3 regions of the Cytobacillus sp. SAFR-174 genome follow, and region 2 is predicted to be linked to each of the others. Evidence: riboswitches for the same ligand, from Rfam matches in the RefSeq annotation. Region 2 holds a riboswitch; each other region holds the start of a gene.
The links. A riboswitch is a leader RNA that binds a small molecule or an ion and turns the genes downstream of it on or off. The one in region 2 is predicted to bind S-adenosylmethionine.

Region 1 (6,376 bases), on a different contig from region 2:
AAATCGGTTTCTTTTCTGGCTATTGCCAGAACCGTCTCAAGTTCTTCTAGATCATAATAGGTTTCAAGCAAAATACCATCTACATCCTCAAGCAGCAGACAATAAAGCTGCTCACGAAAGCTTCTTTTTATTTCCTCCAGTGTAATCATGTTCGGTTTGAATCCTCTGATCCCGCCGATTGTACCGGCAACATATGCGCGTCCCGCGGCAGCTTTTTTGGCAATCCGGGCTGCCGCACTGTTAATCTCTTTCACAGAGTCTTCAAGCCCATATCGCTGCAGCTTCAGATAATTCGCTGCATACGTATTGGTTTGGATCAACTCAGCCCCTGCGCCTATGTACGCTTCATGGATGTGCTGGATCTGCTCAGATTGCGATAGATTTAATTCCTCAAAACAGCTGTCGGTGCCATAGGAGTAAAGAAGAGTTCCCATCGCTCCATCTGCTATGATGATTTCATTCTTTAATTTATCCAGGAAACTCAAAGTATCACCCCCGCTGTAAAATGGATTGCTTTGTTTGTTCGACTGCAGATAAAGCTGCATTAAAATCTTTCATAATATCGTCTGCGTTCTCCAGGCCAACAGAAAGACGGAGAAGACTGTCTGTAATTCCGCGCTGTTCTCTTTCAGATGCAGGCATGGCTGCATGCGACATTTTGGCAGGGTAGGAGAGGATGGATTCAACTGCTCCCAGACTTACTGCAAAAACAGGAATTTTCGCATTTTCCACAAATACTCTCATCGACTTTTCATCTTCAAGTTCAAAAGACAAGACGGCACCTGCATTCACAGCCTGCTTTTTCTGAATATCATAGCCGGGATGTTCTGCAAAACCGGGATAATGAACTTTCTTTACTGCTGGGTGATCATGAAGGAAACGAGCAATCTTCTCAGCTGATTTCACAGACTGATCCAGCCTTACCTGCAGCGTTTTAATTCCTCTCAGCACAAGCCAGGCATCCTGAACACCCAGAACAGCTCCAAAGGAATTTTGGAGAAAAGCCAGTCTTGCACCTAACTCCGGATCCTTTACAACAGCTAAGCCGGCTACGACGTCACTGTGTCCGGATAAGAATTTGGTTGCGCTGTGCAGCACGATATCCGCCCCTAAAGAGAGCGGTTTTTGAAGGGCAGGGGTCAGGAATGTATTATCCACAAATGTCAGGGCTCCATGCTGTCTTGCAAGTGAACTGATGGCCTGTATATCTGTCACTTTCAGCAGCGGATTGGAAGGAGTCTCTACATAGAAAACTTTCGTGTTTGGACGGATTGCTTCTTTTACTTCCTCTAGATTAGTCATATCAACAAATGTGTGCTCAATGCCAAAACGGGACAGGACTTCTGTTGTCATGCGATAGGTTCCGCCATATACGTCTTCTGTTATGACCACATGATCTCCCTGTGACAAGAGGAGGAATGCTGTAGAAATGGCAGCCATTCCAGAAGAAAAGGCAAACCCTCTAATCCCTTCTTCAAGCTCGGCGATGACTTCCTCAAGTGCTTCCCTTGTTGGATTCAGGCTGCGGCTGTAATCATATTTTCCGAATGCATCTATATCTTTTTGATGGAAAGTGGAGGCATGCTGGATCGGTACACTGACTGCTCCTGTTTCCGGGTCGAACTTTTGATTATTGTGAAGCAATTTCGTTTGAAATGTGTAATTCGTACTCATCGTACTGCCTCCTTTAAAACCTTTGCAAAAGCATGTTCAAGATCCGACTTCAAATCTTCTGCATTTTCGATTCCAACCGAGAAACGCAGAAGCCTGTTACAGACACCGGTTTCAATGCGGATCTCTTCTGGGATGTCCGCATGCGTTTGTGTTGCGGGATATGTTATAAAACTCTCGACTCCGCCAAGGCTTTCAGCAAAGGAGATGAGGGAGAGGCTCTGCAGAAAAGGATTCACCCAGGATTCATCCTGGACCCGGAAAGATATCATTCCTCCTTTGCCTGGATAAAGAACATCCGTTACGGCAGCGTGGTCTGATAAGAAAGCCGCTAATTCCCGGGCATTTTTTTCATGACGTTCCATGCGAAGAGAGAGTGTCTTCATGCCTCTGATCAAAAGCCAGGAATCAAATGGGCTAAGGACTGCACCGGCAGCATTGTGGTTCATGGCAAGATCCTCACATAACTGTTTGCCTTTTGCGACAACTAAACCGGCAAGTACATCATTATGTCCTCCAAGATACTTTGTCGCACTATGGATGACAATATCAGCACCAAGCTTTAGAGGCTGCTGAAGAAGGGGGGTGTAAAATGTGTTATCAACGATCAGGAGAATATTATGCCGTTTCGCGATATCAGCTATTAACTGAATATTTGTCTCTTCCATCAGCGGATTAGTGGGAGTCTCCAGAAAAATAGCTTTCGTATTTTCGGTGATTAATTCTTCAACATTTTCCGGAGTGCTCGTATTCACATATTTGCTCTGCAGTCCCCATTTTTTGAAGCCCTGTTCAAGCAGACGATAGGTTCCGCCGTATAAATCCTTGGAAACAATCCACTCATCACCTGATTTAAAGAGGGAAAGAATCGTAAGGATGGCGGCCATACCAGAACTGCAGGCATAGCCTTGATCGCCTTCTTCCAGATCGGCGATCGCCTTTTCAAGCAGCTGGCGGGTAGGATTGCCTGTTCGGCTATAGTCAAAGCCGGTTGACTGGCCAATGCCTTCATGCCGGTAGGCAGTTGAAAAGTATACAGGCGGATTGACTGCACCTGTTGCTGATTCGCTCCTGTTTCCGATTTGCGCTAATTTGGTGTCAATATTGTACATGCTGGTAAACACTCCTTCATCATAATAAAAAAAAGCCTTCTATAAGAAGAAGACTTTTTAATGTAAACAGCCATTCTTCTTATCTTTCAAGTTTCTAAAAAACTTGCAGGAATTAGCACCTTTTCAATCAAAATACGATTGCTGGTTGCTGAGGCGTCGTCGGGCCTTACCCTCGACCTCTCTGGATAAGAAATCAAATATTAAATTTTCTCTAAACTTTACTACAGTAAACCGTTAATAGTCAACACTTTTTTGAATATTTCATGTTATAAAAAATATACGGCCAGGCATCTTGAGTCCTTCTGCCTTAAAAATCTGTTTTAAGGAGGAATAAGGAGGATCTTGAACCAAAAAAACTTTCCATTACATTCTGGAAAGTTTTGTTAGGGTATTCATTCTTCAATCAAATCGTTAACCGACACATCCATTTCTTTTTCAGAATTTGCTTTAGTGTAAATGCGTGCTGTCTTAGTCTGCTCATCTACATGCTGAATGATGATCGGTATGCCATTTAAAGTAACACTGTGCATTTCAGCAGACTCAGCAATCTCTTTTGCTCTGCCTATATTCATGGAAAAACCTCCTGAATTTGAATAATTTTAATGTGCCTTAAAAAGACACATATTATTCTTTTAAAATTTGCCTGGCATAAACTGTTATAGGTAGACCTCTTTAAAGTTCAGAATATTTCCTTTATAATAATGAGGAAAATAATATTTCTTGGAGGGAAGCTTTTATGCAAGAACATAGTCACTGCCGTCACAGATTTACCGAAACAGATGGGCCAGCCGTTTTCCGGACAATTGATGGCATTGAAGTGAATGTTGCCGGCAGCTTATTCCAAAAATGTACAACATGCGGTCATTTTGATTTTCCCGTGGATACTAGAGAAGCCATTGAATCTTCCCTTAAAGAAAACAGAAAAAATACCAATGAATCGAAACAAATCTATATTAACCTGGTAGAAACTTTTTAAAGCCGAAACTTTTCGGCTTTTTTTATGTTCAGTTATTTCATATTTATAAATGTTTACCTTTTTACAAATCATTTTTTTAGAATAAGTAATTACTAGAAAAAATTTTTTATAGTTTTCCACTATATTCATGTTTTTATCTTTGTACAACTAGATTTTACGTGTTAGAATAGCTGTGGAAACGTTTTATCCTCTGAAAAATATTATTATTCGTAAAAATGAATTGTTAATTTCTTCTAATGATGGGTATTGTACTTTTAGAGAGAAAAAACGTATTGAATTATTCACTTACAAAACAGTTATGGAGGTAATTTTCCATGAAAAAGCCATCGAATGGTGAGGGACCTTTTGAACAGGGATTTCATGGCCCAAACCTTGGCTACGTTATTGAACTTTATGAAAGATATTTAGAGGATCCATCCTCGATTGATCCTGAAATGAAAGAGTACTTTGAAAAAAATGGTTCCCCTTTAACAAGTGAAGGGACGGGACAAATGGCTTCATCAGCAAATCAGCCAATGAATGCCGGACAGCTTGAGAAAACACTTGCTGCTATTCGCCTGGCTGATAATATCCGCACATATGGCCACTTGGCTGCCGATATCTATCCGCTGGGTAACAATAAATCGGAAACTGCTTTATTTGAACTGAGCAAATATGGCTTAACTGAAAATGACTTAAAAGAGATCCCTGCTGGTGTCATTACCAAAGATGCCACATACCCTTTACGCAACGGACTTGAAGCAATTGAATTCCTGAAGAGCGCTTATATGGGACCCATTGCTTTTGAATTCCAGCATATATTTGATGAAAACGAAAAAGACTGGCTTCGCCGTAAAATAGGAGCCAACAGCCATAAGCTGTCAATGCAAAAGGCGGAAAAACTGAAAGTTTTAAGAAGACTGACTGAAGTTGAGGAATTTGAAAAGTTCCTTCATAAAACCTTCGTCGGACAAAAAAGATTCTCCATTGAGGGTCTTGATACAATGGTTCCTTTATTGGATGAAATTGTTTCTGAATCTGTTTCGGATGGAGCAAAAACAATTAACATCGGCATGGCCCACCGCGGAAGGTTAAACGTTCTTGCCCATGTTCTTGGCAAGCCATATGAAATGATTTTCGCGGAATTCCAGCATGCGCCGAATAAAGAACTGGTTCCTTCTGAAGGATCCATCGGAATCAATTACGGCTGGACAGGCGACGTGAAGTATCACCTTGGTCTGGATAAACAGATCAAAGATGAGAATACGACCATTGCCAGACTGACATTAGCTAACAATCCGAGCCATCTTGAATTTGTAGGTTCACTGGTTGAGGGCTACACGCGAGCTTCACAGGACAACAGAACAAAGGCCGGTTATCCTGAAGTAGATCCAAAAGCTGCTTTAGCCATTATCATTCATGGAGACGCTGCATTCCCTGGTCAGGGCATTGTAGCAGAAACACTAAATCTTGGACAGCTGACAGGCTATAACACTGGCGGTTCGATCCATATCATTGCCAATAATACAATTGGTTTCACAACAGAATCACATGATTCCCGCTCTACCAGATATGCAAGTGATCTGGCCAAAGGGTATGAAATGCCAATTATGCATGTTAATGCAGACGAACCTGAAGCAGTAGTGGCAGCGGCAAGAATTGCCTGCGAATATCGTGCTAAATTCCAGAAGGATATCCTCATCGACTTAATCGGATACCGCCGTTTTGGACATAACGAGATGGACGAGCCTATGACGACGAATCCTCTTATGTATAATATTGTACGCAATCGGCCAACCGTGAAAGCGCTGTATGCTGAAAAGCTTTTAAATGAAAAGATCATCAGCAAAGAGGAAGCTGAAGGCGTCCATAATGAAGTACTGGAAAAAATGAAGGCTGCCTATGAAAAAGTGCCAAAAGAAAAGAAGGCAGCTGAGTTAACCGATCCTCCTGAAACTGTCGAAAAGGGTCTGCCAAAAATTAATACAGCCGTTTCAATTGATAAACTCAAGCAAATCAATGAAGAACTATTAAAATGGCCGGAGGATTTCAAGGTATTTGATAAACTCGGCAAAATTCTGCAGCGCAGATTGGAAGCGCTTGAAGGGGACGGCAAGATTGATTGGGGTCTCGCAGAAACACTGGCATTTGCAACCATCCTATCTGATGGTACACCTGTCAGACTGACTGGCCAGGATTCAGAGAGAGGAACATTTGCTCAAAGAAACGTTGTTCTGCATGATCATACAACTGGAAAAGCGTATTCACCTTTGCATAAACTCTCAACTGCCAAGGCTTCATTCGCAGTCCATAATAGTCCATTATCTGAAGCCGCTGTTGTAGGCTTTGAATATGGATATAATGTATTTGCTCCGGAAACGCTTGTTTTATGGGAAGCTCAATATGGTGATTTTGCCAATGCAGCACAAGTAATGTTTGACCAGTTTATTGCTGCCGGCCGAGCAAAATGGGGGCAAAAATCAGGTCTTGTCATGCTCCTTCCGCATGGTTATGAAGGACAGGGGCCTGAACATTCAAGTGCGCGCCTGGAAAGATTCCTGACTCTTGCAGCTGAAAATAACTGGACAGTTGCCAATCTTTCTTCATCAGCACAGTATTTCCATATTTTAAGAAGACA
Region 2 (6,376 bases):
TTCTGTATCAATCAGGTTTCTTACATCTTCAGGAAGGTCGTTTAGAGACGCAAAGTCTTCACTTCCGACAATGTGCTTTTCGAACTGTGTGAAGTTCCATTTATCTATTTTAGTTTTATCAGGCTTTGGCATTGGCAGGCTTTCCGCGTCTGCAAGCGCATTTAGACGGAGTTCTGTCAGCCATGCCGGCTCGCCCATATCTTTTGAAAAGGAACTAACATATTCCTTATCAAATGGTAGTTTTATTTCCGTTGTCATAGTGATCCCCCTAACGCTTACGCTTCTTGCCCAACTGTTTCGTCTTCAATGCCCAATTCTTTCTTAATCCAGTCATATCCTTCAGCTTCTAAGCGCTGTGCAAGCTCCGGTCCGCCTGATTTTACAACGCGGCCCTGCATCATGACGTGAACATGGTCAGGTGTGATGTAGTTAAGAAGGCGCTGATAGTGTGTGATGATTAAGCATCCGAACTCTTCTCCGCGCATTTCATTGATTCCTTTTGAAACAACTTTCAATGCATCGATATCCAATCCGGAATCGATTTCATCCAGGATAGCCATTTTAGGTTCAAGCATCATTAATTGAAGAATTTCATTGCGCTTCTTTTCTCCGCCTGAGAAACCTTCATTAAGATAACGCTGAGCCATGTCAAGATCCATTTCAAGGAATTCCATCTTGCTGTCCATTTTGCGGATGAATTTCATAAGAGAAATTTCATTTCCTTCTTCAAGGCGGCTATTAATTGCAGAACGTAAAAAATCGGCATTTGTTACGCCGCTGATTTCACTTGGATATTGCATTGCAAGGAATAGGCCGGCACGTGCGCGCTCGTCAACTTCCATTTCAAGAACATCTTTACCATCTAAAGTGATGCTTCCCTGTGTTACTTCATATTTTGGATGGCCCATGATAGCAGAAGATAAAGTAGATTTACCTGTACCGTTCGGCCCCATGATTGCGTGAATTTCTCCGCCTTTAATCTCAAGGTTTACACCTTTTAGTATTTCTTTTCCCTCAATAGCAACATGAAGGTCTTTAATTGTAAGTACTGATCCTGCCATAATATATACCTCCGTCAATAAAAAAAGATTTGTAAATCGGTTTCATCCGCAAATCTCTATTCTCATTTTATTCTCATTACAATCTTATAACAAATCAAATATCATAGCAACTCTTTGAGACCATAAACAAACTTTTCAAACGAAAATGTTTAGAAAGCCTGCAGATATAGATTTTATCATATAAAATCTTTGTCATCAAAGAGTGAAATTACCGGAAACCAGCATGTCCTGTCTATTTTTTCCCGGTACTGTAATTTCATGTACTGCAAAAAGAAAACCAGTGCATCATTGGCACTGGTTACTATTTACTTCATTATTATATATACCTTTAACTTAGGAATGAATTTTTCTTTCAAGATCTGCAACTAACCGCTGGCTTTGAAGATAATCTTCTTCACGTCTTTTTTCAACTTCCATTCGAATATCATGTTTCCGGCTGTACACTTCATATCCAACTCCATGGGCAGCTTGCATAGCTTTTTCCATTTCACTCGTGTAGTTCAGCTGTAACTGACTGATAATGAATCAATCCTTTCGGTTTTTATGCTTTTCAGCATTTGGTTTTACATCTAAAATCTTAACACTCACACTATACCCCGCACAAAGCGGAAAAAACCTGATTTTTTTAGCAAAATAAGGAATGAGAACTGGTGAAACGCTTTCATACTTCCTATCCTTAGAATACTGGCCGAATGCTCTGGATTAATGGTTGTTTTTATAAATTTTCTGAAAAATCATCATTTCAAAAGAAAACTCCTGCTGCTAAGCAGGAGAAGATTTTCAGTGATTTCGCTGATTCAATTCGGTCATGGCCTCCTGGACAAGCGTAACTGCCTGGCTCATTGCCGCTCCGCCGCCAAAAGCTGCTGTTACTCCTACTGCCTCAAGAATCTCTTCTTCAGACGCACCTTGATCAATGCAGCCTTTCATGTGGTAAATAATGCAGTACTCATCCTGAGAATATAAACTGATGCCGAGGGCGATCAGCTGCTTCTCTTTTTGGGATAACACTCCTTCTTTAAAGCAGGCTTCTGTAAAAGCATTATAATGCTTTGCCAAATCCGGCATTTTTTCAGTAAAAACACCTAATCCGACTTTATAATCATGCAGGGCTTCTTCTATTGAGTTTGAAGGTTCCTGATAATGTTCCATCGATCTCCACTCCATTTCAAATAGTATCAAGGTTAGTATGTTTGATTGCTTTTCAATCTATACGGGAAGCGGGATTGCTGATCCACAAAAAAAACAGGCGCTGTGAACGCCTGCATTTCTGCTTTACTCAGATACCGGCACAACGGCACCTTCATATTTTTCAAGAATGAAATCCTGGATTTCCTTGGAACGAAGCACTTCCACAAGAGCTTTAATTCCTTCTTTTTCTTCATCACCTGTGCGTACTGCAATTACATTTACATATGGTGAATCTTTATCTTCGATTGCAATTGAATCTTTAAGAGGATTTAATCCTGCATCGATTGCATAGTTGGAGTTAATCAGGACTGCGTCTCCTTCTCCATTATTGTAAATCTGAGGAAGAAGTGATGCTTCATATTCAGTATCAAACTTTAATTTTTTTGGATTTTCTTTTATATCTTCCAGTGTTGCTTCCGTTTTTTCCACATCTTCATTTAAAGTGATAAGTCCCTCAGCTTCAAGCATGGAAAGGATGCGGCCATGGTCTGCGACTGAGTTGCTCATGATGATGGTTGCACCCTTTGGAAGCTCCTCAAGTTTTTTATACTTTTGGGAATACACACCGATTGGTTCAATATGAATTCCGCCTGCATTCGTAAAATCATATCCATGCTCAGCCTTTTGTGACTCAAGATAAGGAATGTGCTGGAAGTAGTTAGCATCAAGTTCTTTAGACTCTAGAGCCTGGTTTGGCAATACATAATCCTGGAATGTTACAACATCAAGTTCAAAGCCTTTTTCTTCAAGTAATGGCTTTGCTTCGTCAAGAATTTCAGCATGAGGGACATTGGAAGCCCCCACTGTAATCTTTTTGCTATCTTTACTATCTCCGCCTTCTCCGGCATTGCCGCCCTCTTCTGAAGTGCCGCAAGCTGCAAGAACAAGTGCAACTGCCAGTGCAAGAGCAAGTGATAACCATTTTTTCATGTCAATCTCTCCTTATCGTTTGTCTAATTTTGTTGTAATGATATCTCCAATAAACTGGATGATAAATACGATGATTAAAATAATGACGGTCGCCATAAGCGTTACATCACTTCGGCTCCGCTGGAATCCTTCCAGATAAGCCAGATTTCCAAGTCCCCCGGCACCGATTACACCAGCCATTGCCGTGTAGCCAACCAGTGCGATAGCTGTCACAGTAATTCCCGAAACAAGGGCGGGCATTGATTCTGGAAGCAGAACCTTCCAGATGATCGTGCTTGTTTTTGCGCCCATAGACTTGGCAGCTTCAATTACCCCTTTGTCAATTTCCCTCAAGCCGATTTCCACCATTCGGGCATAAAACGGGGCAGCACCAATAATTAATGCAGGCAATGCCGCATCCTCCCCAATCATTGTTCCAAGCAAAAGCTTCGTGAAAGGAATCAGCAATACAATCAGGATAATAAATGGAATCGAACGGAAAATATTGACGAACGCAGAGATAACTTTATTGACTGCTGCATTTTCCCATATATTCCCTTTCGAGGTCAAAAAGAGCAGCAGCCCCAAAATCGCTCCTAAAATAAAGGTTGCAATAACAGAAATAGCTGTCATATAGAGAGTTTCCACAGTAGCTTCCCACATGGAGTCCCATTTCACATTTGGAAACCATTCATTAAGCATTGGAAATCACCTCCACGCCCACTTGCTGAGAATGGATATATTCGATTGCTTTTGCAACTTCCTCTGGTTCTCCATCAACATGGATGAATAAGGTACCGTAGGAACCATTCTGCGTCTGGGAAATCTTCCCCTGAAGAATATTAACAGTTACCTGGAAGTGACGGATCAGGTTTGTAATCAATGGCTGTTCAGCTGATTCGCCGACAAATCCTAATTGGACTACTTTTCCTTTTGGATACAAATCGACCAGATGATCAATTGTTTCCTTCGTTTCTTCAGGCTCTGTCACCTGCTGGACAAAGCGCTTTGTAATCACAGCTTTCGGATTCTTAAAGACATCCAATACAGGTCCGATTTCCACAATCCGGCCGCCTTCCATAACAGCAACCCGATGGCAGATTTTACGGATTACATGCATTTCATGTGTAATAAGGACAATGGTTAAGCCCAGTCGTTCATTGATGTCTACAAGCAGCTCCAAAATGGAATCTGTTGTCTGAGGATCAAGGGCAGATGTCGCCTCATCACAAAGCAGCACTTTTGGATTATTGGCAAGGGCTCTGGCAATTCCGACCCTTTGCTTTTGACCTCCGCTAAGCTGAGAAGGGTAGGCATCTTCCCTTCCTTCCAGACCGACGAGTTTAATGAGCTCGTCTACTCTTTTGAGCCTTTCCTGCCGGGAAACACCTGCGATTTCAAGCGGAAATGCAATATTTTCTCTTACTGTTCTTGACCATAACAGGTTGAAATGCTGGAAAATCATGCTTATTTCCTGACGAGCTTTTCTCAGCTTGCTTCCCTTTATCTTTGAAACCTCATTGCCTGCTACAGTAACACTGCCATGGGTAGGAAGCTCCAGCCCATTGAGCATGCGGATTAAGGTACTTTTACCTGCACCGCTATATCCGATAACACCGAATATTTCTCCTTCTTTTACCTCCAGGTTTACATCATCAACTGCTTTAACCTGGCCTTTTTTTGAAGAAAATATCTTCTGTACATCCTTTATGGAAATCAACGTGATAGTCACCTCTTTTATCGAAAGATACAGATAATAATTAATAGACTGCTTTTATTCCCTTATCTTTTACTCCTCATAGGCTTTCATGCGCAAAAGCAAAAATGCCTTTCTGCACATGAGCAGAAAGGCATAAAGAGATTTAGTCCTTTCTCTCATCTATCAAAGCTATGCTTTGAGTGAATTGGCACCATTTCAACTAATTGACGGTTGCCGGGCTTCATAGGGCACTTCCCTCCACCTCTCTTGATAAGAGCGTTACGTTCTATATTCAATTAATACTTTAAATGAATTAAGCAGTTTTTTAATTACGTTTGCTATCGTATCATAGCCATTAAAAAGGTGTCAACGATGAAATTTCAAACTTTCGGAAAAAAGTGAATGGTAAATTTCCCTTTACGCTTTTGCAGCAAGTGATGTGAGACCTGCAGCTGCTTCTATCGCCTGTTCCAGGTCTTCAATTAAATCTTCTGCATTTTCGATGCCGATCGAAATCCGAATTAGATCCTCCGAAACTCCCGCAGCCTTTAAGCCTTCTTCATCCAGCTGCTGATGAGTAGTGCTTGCAGGGTGAATAATCAGGCTCTTTGCGTCCCCGACATTTGCCACATGTGCCCATAGCTGCAGGCTATTGATCAGCTTGGCTCCAGCCTCTCTTCCGCCAGCTATTCCAAATACAGCCACTGCTCCGGCTCCTTTTGGCAAATATTTATCTGCCAATTCTTTGTCCGGGTGGCTTTCATGACCTGGATAGAGCACCCAATTAACGGCCGGATGCGCCTCCAGATATTCCACTACCTTTTTAGTATTGGCAACATGCTCCTTCATTCTTACATGCAGAGTCTCAAGGCCCAATGTGAACTGAAATGCACTTTGCGCACTCATTGCCGGCCCTAAGTCTCTTAACAGCTGTACACGGGCTTTGATAATATAAGCTGCTTCGCCGATTGCTTCGCTATAGACAATATTATGGTAGCTCGGATCCGGCTCTGTGAATCCCGGGAACTTAGGGGAATTCCAGTCGAATTTTCCGCCGTCAACTATTATTCCCCCCATAGTGGTACCATTGCCGAGCAGCCATTTTGTCGCAGAGTGTATGACAATATCAGCTCCATGTTCAATAGGCCTGCAAAGATAAGGGGTAGCAAAAGTGTTATCGACAATCAGCGGCACACCTTTTTCGTGTGCAATTGCGGCAACCTTTTCAATATCCAGGATTTTCAGGCTCGGGTTTCCAATCGTTTCGGCAAAGACAGCCTTTGTTTTATCTGTAATGGCGCTGCGGAAATTTTCCGGATCCTTTGGATCGACCAGTTTCACCTTTATTCCATACTTGGGAAGTGTGACTGCAAACAAATTATAAGTACCTCCATATAAATTGGATGCAGCAACAATTTCATCACCAGCTTCGGCAATATTTAAAATGGCAAGCGTAATAGCAGACTGGCCGCTGGCAAGAGCCAGCGCACCCACTCCTCCTTCAAGCAGGGCCACT
Region 3 (6,376 bases), on a different contig from region 2:
GCTCCGCACCCACTCAGGAAAACGGATATCATAACAGATCATTCCTGCAAATCTCCTATTGTCCAGAGAAAATTCTCCTCTGGCTGACCCTCCTTTCAAATAGAGATGCTCATTCATAAGCTTAAATAAGTGCAGCTTGCTGTATTCATGTATAAAGTCTCCATTGTTATCTACAATCAGCAGCGTGTTAAATATACCATCGGATGTTTTCTTTGCAACAGACCCGCCAATCAGATGAACCTTATTTTTTTGTGCTGTCTCTTTCAAAAAAGCCAGTGCAAAGGCTGCATCCTGGTCCGCAATTTCATCCAATCTGGTCAAATCATAGCCTGTGGTCCAAAGCTCCGGAAGAACCAAAATGTCCGGATTGGACTTAAGCGCTTTATTAAACATGGCTTCAGCCGCTATAAAATTCTTCTCAGGTTTTCCAAAGGCGATATCCATTTGTAAACAGGCAACCTTTAATTTCATTTAACTCCCCCGCAATCATCTTTTCCTTATGTTATGATTAGTCCGATAGATATAAATTTTCTAAATTTTACTTTACAACTTATCATTTACGTTATATCATTTGTGACTATATTTTCAATCATTTTTTTAAAAGCAGGTGAACAATTTGATTAATTATCCGCAATCAGAACTATTAAAAAGTCTGCCAAAACAGTTTTTTGCCTCTTTGACAGCTAAGGTGGGGAAAAAGCTTGAACAGGGTCATGATGTCATCAACCTGGGACAGGGAAATCCTGATCTGCCTACCCCGGAGCATATTGTCAAGCGTCTTCATAGTGCAGCCGAAAACCCTCAAAACCATAAGTATTCTCCTTTTCAGGGTTACCCGTATTTAAAAAAGGCAGCAGCTGACTTTTATAAAAGGGAATATGATGTGGATTTGGACCCAGATACTGAAATAGCGATCCTTTTTGGAGGCAAAGCAGGGCTTGTTGAAATTCCTCAATGCCTTTTAAATCCCGGGGACAGCGTATTGGTTCCGGACCCGGGATATCCTGATTATTGGTCAGGAGTTGCGCTTGCTAAAGCAAAAATGGTAACAATGCCTCTGAGAGAGGAAAATAACTTCTTGCCTGTTTACAGTGAATTTCCAGCTGAGAAGCTTGATTCAGCCAAATTAATGTTTCTTAATTATCCAAATAATCCTACTGGAGCAGTGGCAAACATTGATTTTTTTCAGGAAACAGTCGAATTGAGCCGAAAGCATGGTATTTGCACCGTTCATGACTTTGCATATGGCGGAATTGGATTTGATGGAAAAAAACCAGTAAGTTTTCTTCAGGCAGATGGGGCAAAAGAGGTCGGAATTGAAATTTATACTCTTTCAAAGACCTTTAATATGGCTGGCTGGAGAGTAGGGTTTGCGGCTGGAAATGCAAGCGTTATTGCAGCACTGAACCTGATGCAGGATCATCTTTACGTCAGCTTGTTTGGAGCTGTTCAGGAAGCTGCGGCATCTGCTCTGTCAGGCTCACAGGATTGTGTAAAAGAGTTGAATTCAATCTACGAATCCAGACGAAATGCATTTATTTCCGGTCTCAGGGAAATCGGGTGGGATGTACAAGCGCCTCAAGGCTCCTTTTTTGCATGGCTTAAGGTCCCGGAATCATATACATCTGAAGAGTTTTCTGAGTATCTCCTGGAAAAAGCGCATATTGCAGTTGCACCAGGCAATGGGTTCGGCCAATTTGGAGAAGGATTTGTGAGAGCCGGTTTGCTGACATCTGAAGAAAGACTTAAAGAAGCGGTAAGGCGAATACAAAAATTAGATCTATTTTAATTTTTTCAAAAATTAAATTGACAAAAGTATTAAGCACTGTCATAATTCTAATTAAATTTCTAAATTAACTGAATAATAGATTTCGTTTTCTTATCAAGAGCAGGCGGAGGGACTAGCCCTATGAAGCCCGGCAACCGACTTAAACTTAAGCACGGTGCTAAATCTTGCAGCTTATAGCTGAAAGATAAGAAGATGTTAGATTGCTATGCTAACCTCTTCTTATTTGAAGAGGTTTTTTATTTTTCTCATTCTTTGATATTGAAAGGAAGAAGATTCATGAGCGAAATTATTGCAGCGTACCTAATACATGATGAAAAACATAATCCGGAGAAAAAAGCGGAGGAGATTGCTTTAGGTTTAACAGTTGGATCATGGACCCATCTGCCGGAGCTTGAAAAGCAGCAGCTAAAGAAGCATAAAGGCAGGGTCGTTTCTGTTGAAACCTTTACAAAAGATGCAGAAAGTAAGGAAACAGCAGCAATTATCAAGATTGCCTATCCTGCTGTAAATTTTAGTCCGGATTTACCGGCAATATTAACAACAGTCTTTGGGAAACTGTCACTGGACGGAAAGATTAAACTTTTGGATTTGCAGTTTTCCAATGAATTGAAAAATTTTTTCCCCGGACCTCGCTTTGGGATTGAAGGGCTGAGGGAAAAATTGAATGTATATGACAGGCCTCTTCTGATGAGCATCTTCAAAGGAGTGCTCGGCAAAGATATGGATTTTTTGACTTCTCAGCTGCGGGAACAGGCCATGGGCGGCATAGACCTTGTAAAAGACGATGAAATACTATTTGAAAACAGCCTTACACCGTTAGAAGCGCGGATAAAGGAAGGAAAAAAGGTGTTGAGACAGGTTTATGAAGAAACGGGCCATCGGACCTTATATGCCGTAAATTTAACAGGCAGGTCGTTTGAATTAAGAGATAAGGCAAGAAAGGCATCCAGTCTTGGAGCTGATCTTCTTCTTTTCAATGTATTCTCTTATGGGCTCGATGTATTGCAGTCTTTGAGGGAAGATGATGAGATTGAACTGTCTATCATGGCACATCCTGCAGTCAGCGGAGCCCTTTCAGCTTCAAGTGTTTATGGGATCTCCTATCCTTTGCTTTTAGGTAAACTGCTCAGGTATGCAGGGGCAGACTTGTCTCTTTTCCCTTCACCTTATGGGTCAGTAGCCCTTGAGAAAACCCAGGCATTATCAATTGCGGATAGCCTGACTGTGAATGATTTTTGCAAAAGAACTTTTCCGGTACCCTCAGCCGGCATCCATCCGGGTTTAGTGCCATTGCTATTCGAAGACTTCGGAATAGACAGTGTCATCAATGCCGGAGGCGGCGTACACGGGCACCCTGATGGGGCAAGAGGAGGCGGTTTGGCATTCCGCCAGGCGATTGATTTAACTTTAAAGGGAGCCTCTTTAGCCGATGCTCCATCAGACTTCCCAGAATTAAAAAGAGCGATTGATTTATGGGGATACAAAAAGGCGGCTTTAAAGAATGGCTAAAATAGCGGTATTTTGCGACTTTGATGGAACTATTACCGAAAAAGATAACATCATCAATATTATGAAACATTTTGCTCCTTCTGGGTGGGAGGGGATAAAAAATCAAGTCCTGCAGCAGGAAGTTTCTATTAAAGAGGGAGTAGGAAAGATGTTTTCCCTTCTCCCAAGCAAACTGAAAAGTGATCTTACTGATTTCATTTTAAAAAATGCAAAGATAAGAGAGGGTTTTCAGCCGTTTGTCGATTATCTGGCAGAAAAAGATATACCGCTTTATATAGTAAGCGGAGGAATAGACTTTTTTGTAGCTCCCGTTTTGGATAAGTATGGACCCTTTGAAGCAGTGTTCTGCAATGGTTCAGATTTTAGCGGAGACACAATAAAAATCTTATGGCCCCATAGCTGTGATGAAAAATGCGAAAATGATTGCGGCTGCTGCAAGCCTTCCATTATGCGGAAATTAGAGGATGAGGACACATTTAAAGTGGTAATCGGAGATTCAGTAACTGACCTTGAGGCTGCAAAACAGGCGGACTTTGTCATAGCAAGAGACTTGCTGCTTGAGAAAAGCAAGGAAATGAACCTTAAACATAATGCTTTTGAAACATTCTATGATTGCATTGAGGTCTTAAAAAATTTAAATGAGGTGAGAGTATGAGCAGACTTGAGGAAAAATGGAATGAGCTTGCAGATATTAAAGCCGAGCTCGCGGAAAGGGACTGGTTTATGGGAACGAGCGGAAATCTGGCCATTAAGGTCAGCTCAAGCCCGCTTCAATTCCTCGTAACTGCAAGCGGTAAGGATAAGCGGAAACGGACTGCAGAAGACTTTCTACTGGTGGATGAATTTGGCCGGCCGGTGGGCGAAACCCATTTAAAGCCATCCGCTGAAACACTTCTGCATACGGAAATATACAGAAGAACAAAAGCTGGATGCAGTCTCCATGTACATACAATTGATAATAACGTCATCTCAGAAATTTATGGCGACCAGGAGGCAGTAACCTTTAAAGGACAAGAGCTCATTAAAGCATTTGATAAATGGGAAGAGGATGCTGTCCTCAGGATTCCGATTATTCCTAATTATGCGCATATTCCTGCGCTGGCAAAGTGTTTTGCTTCCCATGTACATGAAGACTCAGGTGCAATTTTAATTAGAAACCACGGAATTACAGTATGGGGCAAAACCTCTTTTGAGGCTAAAAAGATCCTGGAGGCTTCAGAATTCCTGTTCCGATATCAGCTAAAGCTTCTGGAACATAGAGCCAAACAGTTATCCAAAGTAGTGTAGTCCAAAAGCTCAAAATAATGCAGAAAAAAATTTAAATAGAGAGGATAGATCAGTTTGGCATATATCGTATTTCAAAATTCAAAAAAAGAAATCAGGAATCAGGAAGAAATTGCTTCTTTTCTGGAAAAACAGGAGGTTATTTATGAGCAATGGGCAATAGATAAATTGCCTGAAAGCCTCCAGGAAAAATATTTGCTTTCCGATGATGAGAAACAAGAAATCCTGGATACGTTTGCTGCAGAAATTAAGGATATTTCAGAAAGAAGAGGATACAGGGCACAGGATGTCATTTCCCTTTCAGAGAATACGCCGAATTTGGAACAGCTTCTTCAAAATTTCCAGCGGGAACACCACCATACAGACGATGAGGTGAGGTTTATTGTCAGCGGCCACGGGGTTTTTATTATACAAGGAAAAGATGGGGAATTCTTTGAGGTATTCCTGAATCCCGGCGATTTAATATCAGTACCTGAAAACATTCGTCATTATTTTACTCTGCAGGATGACAGAAAGGTAGTAGCCATCCGGATCTTTGTATCTGCAGAAGGATGGGTGCCAATTTATGAAGAAAAGGAAGTTCATCAATAATCTGTTGACCCATTGCTCAGGCATTGGGTTTTTTATTTTCCCGCTATAATTAATGGTTTTTTTTTACATCCATTGATCATGCAAATTTTTTATCAAAAACTGTTGGTTTAAGCAGTTTTGATAAGCAGAAGGTGTCGAAAACCAATGGGGCTGATGTGAGATTATTGTCGATTAAAATTAATTGGGAAAAAGATTGTCTAATATTGCGAATCTATTTACATTTATAGAAATTCTTGTAATAATGCATCAAGTAGACACATTTATATCGGATAAAAGGGATAGGATTAGGAGGAAGAAAGTTGCGCAATAAAAGAATACAGCTGCTGATTGAAATCCAGCAAAAAAGGGAAAAAATGATAGAAACGGCAAGGAGAAACGGAATGGCGAGCCAGGAAACGGTTCGCTGCAGCCAGGAACTCGATCAATTGATTTTTGAATATCAATGCTTCATTAAACGGGAGAAGGAACAAAAGAAAAGGATGAGAGTTTCATTCAGGCAAATGATTCTATCATGGAAGAAAGCAGTTGTATAATTAAAATAACTGAGTATATTTATTGAGCGAATATAAAAAGGAAGTCAAAAAGGATCCGTGAAGGGTTCTTTTTTTTTGCAGTCTGCTGCAATTCTAGTAATAAACATATTAATTCATTAAAGAAGTACTATGCCTCTTTAGAGAATCATATATCGTAATACAAAGCTTTTTTTATTACTTAAAGTACTCAATACTCATACAAGCTTTAAGTTAAGAGGAGGGAAAGTAAAAAATGCACATAGTTGTGTGTGTCAAGCAAGTGCCTGATACAAAAATCATTAAAATCAATCCCAAAACCAATACCCTTGACCGGCGCAGTGCTCCTGCCATTTTGAACCCTTATGATGCTCATGCAGTGCAGGAGGCTGTGAAAATTACAAAGGCCCTGGGAAAAGGCACCATATCAGTCTTATCCATGGGACCTCCACAGGCCGTGGCAGTTATTAAGAAAAGTATCGAAATTGGGGCGGACCGCGGATTTTTAATTTCCGACCGTGCATTTGCCGGTGCAGACACACTGGCAACAAGCTATGCTCTGTCTAAAGCTTTAGAACGTATTTCAAAAGATATGCCTGTGGATTTAATTCTATGCGGAAAGCATGCCATTGATGGAGATACCGGCCAGGTTGGACCAGGTATAGCAAGGCGTCTGGATATTCCGCCTGTCACC

Region 1: another riboswitch for S-adenosylmethionine. It lies ahead of ACTHRG_RS03725 (methionine biosynthesis PLP-dependent protein); the one in region 2 lies ahead of ACTHRG_RS07705 (methionine ABC transporter ATP-binding protein).
Region 3: another riboswitch for S-adenosylmethionine. It lies ahead of ACTHRG_RS00295 (2,3-diketo-5-methylthiopentyl-1-phosphate enolase); the one in region 2 lies ahead of ACTHRG_RS07705 (methionine ABC transporter ATP-binding protein).

What each region holds. Positions count from the first base shown of each region.
Region 1 is NZ_JBQCMZ010000002.1:284,575-290,950, forward strand. Features, by position in the region: gene ACTHRG_RS03715 (bifunctional homocysteine S-methyltransferase/methylenetetrahydrofolate reductase) at 1-485, opposite strand, end outside; gene metC (cystathionine beta-lyase) at 490-1,674, opposite strand; gene ACTHRG_RS03725 (methionine biosynthesis PLP-dependent protein) at 1,671-2,783, opposite strand; SAM riboswitch class I at 2,860-2,975, opposite strand; gene ACTHRG_RS03730 (H-type small acid-soluble spore protein) at 3,176-3,355, opposite strand; gene ACTHRG_RS03735 (hypothetical protein) at 3,520-3,759, shown strand; gene sucA (2-oxoglutarate dehydrogenase E1 component) at 4,074-6,376, shown strand, end outside.
Region 2 is NZ_JBQCMZ010000005.1:207,871-214,246, reverse strand. Features, by position in the region: gene sufD (Fe-S cluster assembly protein SufD) at 1-258, opposite strand, end outside; gene sufC (Fe-S cluster assembly ATPase SufC) at 276-1,061, opposite strand; gene ACTHRG_RS07725 (hypothetical protein) at 1,395-1,547, opposite strand; gene ACTHRG_RS07720 (carboxymuconolactone decarboxylase family protein) at 1,842-2,213, opposite strand; gene ACTHRG_RS07715 (MetQ/NlpA family ABC transporter substrate-binding protein) at 2,337-3,182, opposite strand; gene ACTHRG_RS07710 (methionine ABC transporter permease) at 3,195-3,863, opposite strand; gene ACTHRG_RS07705 (methionine ABC transporter ATP-binding protein) at 3,856-4,881, opposite strand; SAM riboswitch class I at 5,034-5,137, opposite strand; gene ACTHRG_RS07700 (O-acetylhomoserine aminocarboxypropyltransferase/cysteine synthase family protein) at 5,278-6,376, opposite strand, start outside.
Region 3 is NZ_JBQCMZ010000001.1:60,192-66,567, forward strand. Features, by position in the region: gene ACTHRG_RS00285 (carbon-nitrogen family hydrolase) at 1-471, opposite strand, end outside; gene ACTHRG_RS00290 (pyridoxal phosphate-dependent aminotransferase) at 617-1,789, shown strand; SAM riboswitch class I at 1,877-1,980, shown strand; gene ACTHRG_RS00295 (2,3-diketo-5-methylthiopentyl-1-phosphate enolase) at 2,066-3,298, shown strand; gene ACTHRG_RS00300 (2-hydroxy-3-keto-5-methylthiopentenyl-1-phosphate phosphatase) at 3,291-3,953, shown strand; gene ACTHRG_RS00305 (methylthioribulose 1-phosphate dehydratase) at 3,950-4,585, shown strand; gene ACTHRG_RS00310 (1,2-dihydroxy-3-keto-5-methylthiopentene dioxygenase) at 4,640-5,173, shown strand; gene ACTHRG_RS00315 (aspartyl-phosphate phosphatase Spo0E family protein) at 5,473-5,706, shown strand; gene ACTHRG_RS00320 (electron transfer flavoprotein subunit beta/FixA family protein) at 5,939-6,376, shown strand, end outside.